Regions from separate parts of the Streptomyces polyrhachis genome, predicted to be linked through region 1. Evidence: riboswitches for the same ligand, from Rfam matches in the RefSeq annotation. Region 1 holds a riboswitch; the other holds the start of a gene.
What was found. Region 1 has a riboswitch for cyclic di-AMP ahead of ACFQLX_RS21565 (transglycosylase family protein). Riboswitches for the same ligand answer to the same signal wherever they lie in the genome.
Positions count from the first base shown of each region.

Region 2: it holds a riboswitch for cyclic di-AMP, as region 1 does, so the genes downstream of both, ACFQLX_RS24325 (M23 family metallopeptidase) here and ACFQLX_RS21565 (transglycosylase family protein) in region 1, are expected to answer to the same signal.

Region 1 is NZ_JBHSZO010000040.1:22,495-26,890, forward strand. Features, by position in the region: gene ACFQLX_RS21555 (FtsB family cell division protein) at 1-303, opposite strand, end outside; gene eno (phosphopyruvate hydratase) at 472-1,752, opposite strand; gene ACFQLX_RS21565 (transglycosylase family protein) at 1,978-2,640, opposite strand; cyclic di-AMP (ydaO/yuaA leader) riboswitch at 2,645-2,782, opposite strand; gene ACFQLX_RS21570 (transglycosylase family protein) at 3,130-3,969, opposite strand; gene ACFQLX_RS21575 (recombinase family protein) at 4,292-4,396, opposite strand, start outside.
Region 2 is NZ_JBHSZO010000057.1:12,164-16,559, reverse strand. Features, by position in the region: gene ACFQLX_RS24335 (cation diffusion facilitator family transporter) at 1-241, shown strand, start outside; gene ACFQLX_RS24330 (MFS transporter) at 384-1,715, shown strand; cyclic di-AMP (ydaO/yuaA leader) riboswitch at 1,999-2,142, shown strand; gene ACFQLX_RS24325 (M23 family metallopeptidase) at 2,154-3,236, shown strand; gene ACFQLX_RS24320 (peptidoglycan-binding protein) at 3,521-4,396, shown strand, end outside.

The DNA.
Region 1 (4,396 bases):
GAGGTACTCCTCGTCCTGCCAGCGGGCCTTCTCGTCGCGCAGGCGCTCCACCCGGGCCGCCGAGCGCTCCTTCTCCGTGCGCTGGTCGGCGATCTCCGCGCGCTGGGACACGTACTGCCGCATCGGGTACGCCAGCGCGACGATCAGCGCGCACAGGACCAGTGCGAGGAGGGCCGCCCGGCCGGTGAGCCTGCTGCGCCGCACGGGGCGGGCGCGGTAGACGCGCTCGGACGCCCGCACGACGGCCTGCTCGCCGAGCAGCCGCAGCCGGGTGGTGGTGGAGAACCGATCCTTGGGTGGCATCGCCCCTACCGTAATGCGCCGCACACCTGCCCGAGGCGCACGGCGCAGATTCGTGCGCCGGCAAGACGGCAAAGCGCGCCGGGCGCCCGGGAGATGGGGCGCGTACGGGCCCCCGTACGCCGACGGCCGCCCCCGGCGAAGGGGCGGCCGTCGGACGTACCGCAGTGGCTACCGGCCGAAGCGCGGGAAGGCGCCGCGGCCCGCGTAGACGGCGGCGTCGTCGAGGATCTCCTCGATGCGCAGCAGCTGGTTGTACTTCGCGACGCGCTCGGAGCGGGCCGGGGCGCCGGTCTTGATCTGGCCGCAGTTGGTGGCGACGGCCAGGTCGGCGATGGTGACGTCCTCGGTCTCGCCGGAGCGGTGGGACATCATGCACTTGAAGCCGTTGCGCTGGGCCAGCTCGACCGCGTCGAGGGTCTCCGACAGCGAGCCGATCTGGTTGACCTTCACCAGCAGCGCGTTGCCCGCGCCCTCCGCGATGCCGCGGCCCAGGCGCTCGGGGTTGGTGACGAACAGGTCGTCGCCGACGAGCTGGACCTTGTCGCCGAGGCGCTCGGTGATGGCCTTCCAGCCCTCCCAGTCCTCCTCGTTCAGCGGGTCCTCGATGGAGACCATCGGGTACGAGTCGACCAGGTCGGCGTAGTAGTCGATCATCTCCGCGGCGGTGCGCTCCTTGCCCTCGAAGACGTACGTGCCGTCCTTGTGGAACTCGGAGGCGGCGACGTCCAGGGCCAGCGCGATGTCCTGGCCGGGGACGTAGCCGGCCTTCTCGATGGCCTCGACGATGAGGTCGAGCGCCTCGCGGTTGGAGGCGAGGTCGGGCGCGAAGCCGCCCTCGTCGCCCAGGCCGGTGGACAGGCCGCGCTCCTTCAGGACCCCCTTGAGGGTGTGGTAGACCTCCGCGCCCCAGCGCACGGCCTCGGAGAAGGTCTCCGCGCCGATCGGGGCGATCATGAACTCCTGGATGTCGACGTTGGAGTCCGCGTGGCTGCCGCCGTTGAGGATGTTCATCATCGGCACGGGCAGCACGTGCGCGTTGGGGCCGCCCAGGTAGCGGAAGAGCGGCAGGTCGGAGGCCTCGGAGGCGGCGTGCGCCACGGCGAGGGAGACGCCGAGGATGGCGTTGGCGCCGAGCGAGGACTTGTCCTCGGTGGCGTCCAGGTCGAACATCGCCTGGTCGATCAGCCGCTGCTCGGTGGCGTCGTAGCCCACCAGCTCCGGGCCGATCTGCTCGATGACGGCGAGGACGGCCTTCTCCACGCCCTTGCCGCCGTAGCGCGACATGTCGCCGTCGCGCAGTTCGATGGCCTCGAAGGCGCCGGTGGAGGCGCCGGAGGGGACGGCGGCACGGCCGGTGCTGCCGTCGTCGAGGCCGACCTCGACCTCGACCGTGGGGTTGCCTCGGGAGTCCAGGATCTCGCGGGCTACGACGACGTCGATCGACGGCACGGTTTCTCCTTCGAAAGGATGGCCGGCGGCGCGGGTGCGGTGCCGGCACAGGACTGGTGCGGGACCGAGCCTAACGGGTTGCCGGTCGATCAACCGTGGAGGGAGCGGTGTGCGGGCCGCACGGCGCGGGTGCGCGCTCGTGGGTCGCGAAGGATGTGCGCCCGCGGACCGCGGGGCGGCCGGGAGTCCCCTCCCGGCCGCCCCGTACGGGCTGCTGCGGATCCGTCAGGTGATCTTCAGCCGCTGGCCGGGGCGGATGAGGTTCGGATTGCCGCCCACCGTCTCGGAGTTGGCGGCGTAGACCTCCGCCCAGCCGCCGTCCACGCCGTGCTTGCGGGCGACGGTGTGCAGGGTGTCGCCGGGGCGCACGACGTACATCGCCCGGTAGACCGTGCGCGAGCCGCGCTTGGCGTCCGCCTGGGCCGATCCGTTCGAAGACCCCTTCGAGGGTGCCGCGGTCGCCGGGGGTGCCTGGCGGACACGGGCCCGCTCGGCGGCCGTCTCGGGCGCCGCGGAGCCGCGGCTGAGTCCGGCGCGCGGGCCGCAGTTGGGCCAGGCGCCGGGGCCCTGCATCCGCAGCAGCCGCTCGGCGACGGCGATCTGCTCGTGCTTGGAGGCCAGGTCGGCACGCGAGGCGTAGCGGTGGCCGCCGGCGGCGGCCCAGCTGGACCGGGAGAACTGCACCCCGCCGAAGTAGCCGTTGCCGGTGTTGATCGCCCAGTTGCCGCCCGACTCGCACCGGGCGACCTTCTCCCAGGTGTCGATCGGGGCGGCCGCGGCCGGGGCGGCGCCCACGAGGGGGAGGGCCACTGCCGCCCCGAGGAGCAGCGCGATCCGCTGGGTCGCGCTGGTCGTGCTGTCCGCGGCAGGAAGATCCGAATGCTGCATGACATTCACTTCTCACCGACGCCTACGAGGTGAGCTGTCGGGTTCGGGACTGGTGAGTGCCCGGCCGCGTGTGCTCCCACACGGCTTCACCCCAAGCCGGTCGGGTCCGCCGACGGCGGACCGCTCCCGGCACTTACCTGGGTCCCCCGTTCCTGTCCGCGGTGCGCTTGCGCAGGTGTCCGGTGAACGCCGACAGGATTCGGCGAGGCGATCACCGGTGCCCGCCGTTGGCGAGCGAGGCGACGGTAAGCACACAAACATCCCGTGTTCAAAGATTTCGGACGATACGTCAGCTCGCGTCGCCGGGTCGCCGATCGGGGCCCCGGGGACGCGGTCCGGCCGCCGTGGGCACGCAAAGCGCAGGTGGACACCGGGCCGGGCGAAGGTGCGGCCGTACGACGGGAAGCGGGCCGCCGGTAAACCCGGCGGCCCGCTTTTCGTTCGTACGCCCCACAGTGCCCGGTGCGGGCTAGCGCTCGCGGCCGGTGCTCACCACTGGCCCAGCAGACCGGACTGACCAGCGGGGATGGACTCCGCCGTGGCGCTCTGCGCCTCGTCGATCAGCTGGCCGAGGGTGTCGGCGGGGGTGGGCAGGACGCTGTCCGCGCGGTTCTTGACGCGCTTTTCACCCGATCGGCCCGGGGCCTGTGCGGCCGGGGCGCCGGGGTCGGCGGGCGCGGCGGTCGGCAGCTCGCCGGCCAGGGGGTCGATCAGGGGGTCGATCAGCGGGTCGAGGACGTCCGCGGGGGTGGGCAGCGTGGGGGCGCCGATCGTCCCGTCGAACTCGACGGGCGCGTTGTCCGGCGTACCGCGGTGCCTGCCCTTGCCGCTGCCGTTGCCCTGCTCGCCGCGGCCCTCGGCGGACTCCGGACCGCGGTGCCTGCCGCCGCCGTCGGTGAACGCCTCGTCGCCGCTCCCGGGCTCCGCCGTGTGCTCGCGGGCCCTGGTGTCCTGGCGGGCGTAGTCGGGGTAGTCCCGGCCCGGGTCGATCTCCGGGTTCCCGGCGTCCTGGCGCAGTCCGCCGAGGTCGGCGCAGCGCGGGAAGGCGTCGGGGCCCTCCGCGTTGAGGATCTGCTCGCCGACGGCGATCTGCTGGCCGCGGCTGGCGTAGTCGGGGCGGTCGGCGTAGTCGCGGCCGCCGTGCTCGTCCCACTGCTCGCGGGTCAGCTGCAGGCCGCCGTAGTAGCCGTTGCCGGTGTTGGCGCTCCAGAGGGCGTCGCTCTCGCACTGGGCGACCTTGTCCCAGGTCTTGCCGTCGGCCGCGAAGGCGGCGCTGCCGGCGGCGGCCAGCAGCGGCAGGGCGACGGCGCTGGTGACGCCGGCGGTCACGACGAAGGCGGGCGCCTGTCGGGGGCGACGGTGACGACCGTTCCCGGTGAGCATGCGTATGCCTTTCGTTCAACCGTACGTTTCGAGAGTTGGCGGTGAACATAGCCGTGTTGCGTGCCGGATCACAAGTCGATGGCCCCCGGATAACGCGTACATCACGGAATGTCCCCCGTCCCGCCACAAGGGGTTGACGCGGCCGCCCCCTTTACAGGCGGCCGAGCGGTGTGAACTCCACCGGCAGGGTGCGCAGTCCGCGCATGATGAGGCCGCCGCACACCCTGCCGCCCGCCCAACTCCAGTCCCGTGGCGGCGAAGCGCCCTATCAGGGTGCGATACCGCCCCTGAATCGGCCGGTCACGAACAGCTGCGGGAGAGTCGGTCGCCTATACGCGGGCACGCCCCGCTCCTTGGCGTTGAGCACCTCCAT
Region 2 (4,396 bases), on a different contig from region 1:
GATCCGCGAGGTGCTGCTGAGCGAGCCGGAGGTGGACTCCGTACGGGACCTGGTGACGCTGATCCAGGGGCCGCAGGAGGCGCTGGTCGCGGCGAAGGTGGACTTCCACAACATGGTGAGCGCGGGGGACGTGGAGCAGGCGTGCGTACGCATCGAGCGGGGGCTGCGGACGCGGTGGCCGCAGATCAAGCACGTCTACCTCGACCCGGAGCCGAGCCGGCTGCCGCCCCGGAAGGGGTGAGGCGGCGAATTCCCGTTGACGGCGGCCGCCCGGTCCGGCGAGACTGCCCCAAGATATCTTGACGTCAAGATATCTTGGGGTGGCCGGCGGCGGAGGGGCGGACGGGATGCGCGGCACGGGACGGGGACGCGACCGGCGGGGCGTGATCGCACAACTGCGCTATCCACCGGGCGGACGCGATGCGCGGACCATGCTCGTCGCCCAGTTCCTCGACCGCGCCGGCAACGGCGTCTGGTCCGCCTCCCGCGTCCTGTACTTCACCTTCGTCACGGGCCTGGACGCCGGCGAGATCGGCCTGCTGCTGGGCCTCGGCGGCGTCGCGGGCATCGCCGGCTCCCCGCTGGCCGGACGGCTGGCGGCGGCCGTCCCGGTGCGCACCCTGCTCGTCGGCTGCCACCTGCTGCGGATCGCCACGGTGGGGCTGCTGCTCGCCCTCGACTCCTTCGCCGCGCTGCTGCCGGTCGTGGCGCTGACCTGCGCGGCGGACCGGGCGGCGAAGACGCTGGAGATGGTCTTCGCGACCGAGGTGGCGGGGGAGGAGCGCGGCACCTATCAGGCCCTGTTCCGTACGGCGGCCAACGCCGGCTACGCGGTGGGCGCGGGGGCGGCGGCGCTGGGGCTGGCGCTGGAGGCGTACCGCTGGATGATCCTGGCCAACGCGCTGTCCTTCGCGGTGTCGGCGGCGCTGGTGCGGTGCACCCGGCTGCGGAAGGCGGCCCGGCCCCGCGCTGCCGACTCGGGCGCCGGCTCGGGCTCCGGTTCCGGCTCGGGCTCGGGCTCCGGCTCCGGTGACGCGCGCGGCGCGGGGGTGCGCAGCCCGTGGCGCGACCGGGGCTACCTGCGCTTCGTCCTGCTCGACGTGCCCATGCACCTCGACGACAGCGTGCTGATGGTCGGGCTGCCGCTGTGGCTGGTGACCGCGACGGACGCGCCGCACGCGCTGATCCCGGCCTTCCTGGTGGTCAACACGGTCATGGTCGTCCTGCTCCAACTCCCCGTCTCCCGCCGCTTCTACGGCACGCCCGGCGCGGTGCGGGCGCTGGGCCGCTACGGGGCGCTGATCGCCGCCGGCTGCGTACTGCTCGCGCTCTCGGGGCCCTGGACGCCGCTGGGCGCGGGCTGGGACTCGGCGCTGCTGCTGGCCGCGGCGGTCCTGGTCACGCTGGCGGAGCTGATGCGCTCGGTCAGCTCCTGGGAGCTGGCGGTCGCGCTGGCACCGGAGCGGGAGCGGGCGCCGTACCTGGGCGTGGCGGGCATGGCCCAGTCCGTCCAGAAGTCGGCCGGCCCCCCGCTGCTCACCGGCGCGGTCCTGGCGGCGGGCCCGGCGGGCTGGCTGGCGCTGGGCGCGGTCCTGGCGGCCCTGTCGGCACTCCAGTCCCGCACGTGCGCGCGGCGGCTGGGGGCGGTCGGCGGGGGGAGCGCGGTGGTCGCGGGGGCGGCGGCGGACGTCAAGGCGCCGTCGCACTCTCCGTGACCGGGCGCTCTCCCTTCGGAGCACGGGGCGCACGCATGTCCGCGGTGGCCGTAATCAAATCTCAACCCTACTTGCCGGTTTGAGGTGGGTTGGGTCTGAAAAATCCCTGGCCGGCGGCCAATTCTCCTGCTGGAACGACTTGGAATCCCGGGGGTGTCTCTACTAGCGTTCGATAACGCAGCGCGGTCGTCACTGTCGTCGCAAGAGACGGCACCGTGCGCCGATGTCGAATTCCGAGAGCGCAGCACCCGTAGCAGCAGCCGCCTCCGCGGCCGCTGGGACACCAGAGCCACCGCTGTGCCCAAGGGAACCGGGGAACCACCACCTTGGGGTGAATCGGGCCCAACCCCTCACGGGGCCAGGCCCGTAGGAGACCTTCCTGCTCCGAACCCGTCAGCTAACCCGGTAGACGTGAAGGAAGGAAAGGAGCACGCCCACGTGGCGTCACACAGGCCCGGCCCCAGCACGTCGTACGACGGTTATGTCCTCAATGAGGAAGGGTACGACGACGGCCCCTGGCCCCGCGAGGAGTGGACACCCGGTCAGGACGACCCGCGTTCGCGCGGTCGCCGCCGCGCTCCCAAGCAGACCCGGGGCAGCATGGCCCGCAGCGGTGCCGTCCTCGGCGTCGGCGTCTTCGCCGCCGTCGGTGCGAGCAGCATGGCGCAGGCCCAGTCCAAGCCGCCGGTGGCGATCTCCATGCCCGAGCCCGTCGCGGACGTGGCGCACGGCATAGCGGGCAGCCTCCCGGACGCCGACTCCCTGCCCGGCGTGGGCTCGCTCCTCTCGGACGAGGACGGCGCCACCACCACCACGACGACCGCCAGCACCCCGCTCACCCAGGTCGGCCTGGCCGGCGAGGACGGCACGACCGCGGTCGACTCCGGCGAGGCGCTGCGCGCCCGCATCCTGGAGCAGGCCGAGGAGCAGCAGGCCGCCGCGGACGCCGCCGAGCTGGCCGCGCTGAAGCAGGCCGCGGCGGAGAAGGCGGCCGCGGAGGCCGAGAAGGCCAAGGCGGAGGCCGAGGCCGAGAAGCAGCGCCTGGAAGAGGAGGCCCGCCGCAAGGCCGAGGAGGCCGCGAAGGCCAAGGCCGAGGCGGAGCGCCTGGCCAAGCTGGCGGCGAGCTACATCGCCCCGCTCTCCTCCTACTCGATCACCGCCGTCTACGGCCAGGCCGGCGACATGTGGTCCAGCGGCTACCACACGGGCCTGGACTTCGCGGCCTCGACGGGCACGCCGATCAAGAACGTGCACACGGGCACGATCACCAGCGCGGGCTGGGCCGGCAGCGCCTACGGCTACCAGATCATCGTCACCCTCGATGACGGCACCGAGGTCTGGTACAACCACCTCTCGTCGATCCTGAAGTCCTCCGGCAAGGTCACGACGGGCGAGGTGATCGGCCGCGTGGGCGCCACGGGCAACGTCAGCGGCGCGCACCTGCACCTGGAGGTCCACACCAGCGGCGGCGCCGGCGTCGACCCGATGGCCTGGCTGCGCAACCACGGCGCCACGGTCTGACCCCCGCCCCATAGCACCCCGCGCGCCCCCGCCGCCCACCCCGGCGCCTGCGGCGCGCCCCCGAAACGCCGGCGGCCCTGATGGCACACCCCCCGACATCAGGGCCGCTCGGCATGTCCGCGGCCCGGCGCGGTGACCCGGACACGGGGACCGCGTATTTCGGCCACGGTCGCGGAACCGGCGACCTCGGCGGCAAGATCGGTGTAACAAGTAACCTGCCAGCGACGTCAGTTGAAGAGAGTTGACGACTCCTTCCGAGCAGCGCGACAAAGGACGGTTGCCCCGTGCACGAGGACACCGAGACGTTGGCGGAGCGCTCTGCCGCCGACCTGGCGAGCTTGGAGGGGACGGACGGTGTGCTGCCTCGGGGGGCGCTGCCCGCCCAGGTGAGGGCCCCCGAGTCCGCGAAAGCCGAGTCCGCGAAAGCCGGGCCCGCGAAAGCCGGCCCCCCCGCCCTCGCCCGCCGGCGGCGCTGGATCGGCGCCGTCGCCGTCGGTGCCGCGCTTCTCGCCGCCGCCGGGGTCGTCGCCTCCACCCTCGTGAAGTCGCCCTCGCAGGCGGCGGCCGACGCCGGGCCGCCCGAGCGGTCCGTGCTGACCGCGCCCGTGGAGCACCGGGTGCTGACCTCCTCCGTCATCGTGCGCGGGCAGGTCGGCGCCGGGCAGAGCGTGGACGTGGCGCCGCAGGTATCCGGCGGGGAGAGCGCCGCCGCGCCGGTCGTCACCAAGCTGGCCGTCAAGCAGGGCGACACCCTCAGGGCGGGCCAGCTGCTGATGGAGGTCTCCGGCCGCCCGGTGTTCGTCCTGCCGGGGCGGGTGCCGGTCTACCGGGACCTCAAGCCCGGCGCCGAGGGCGACGACGTACGGCAGTTGCAGCAGGCCCTGCGCGGTCTCGGGCACGGCACCGGCGCCGACGCGGCCGGTGTCTTCGGATCAGGAACCAAGAGCGCGCTCAACTCCCTTTACACGGCGATCGGTTACGACCCCCTCCCCGCGCTCGACGACAACGGCGACGGCATCAGGGCCGCCGAGGACGCGGTGACGCAGGGCCGCCGCGCCGTGGAGGAGGCGCAGGAGGCCGCGGACGCGCAGGGCGCCGGTGCCGACGCCGACCGCGCCCTGCGCTACGCCCGCCAGGACCTCGCCAAGGCGCGCCAGGCG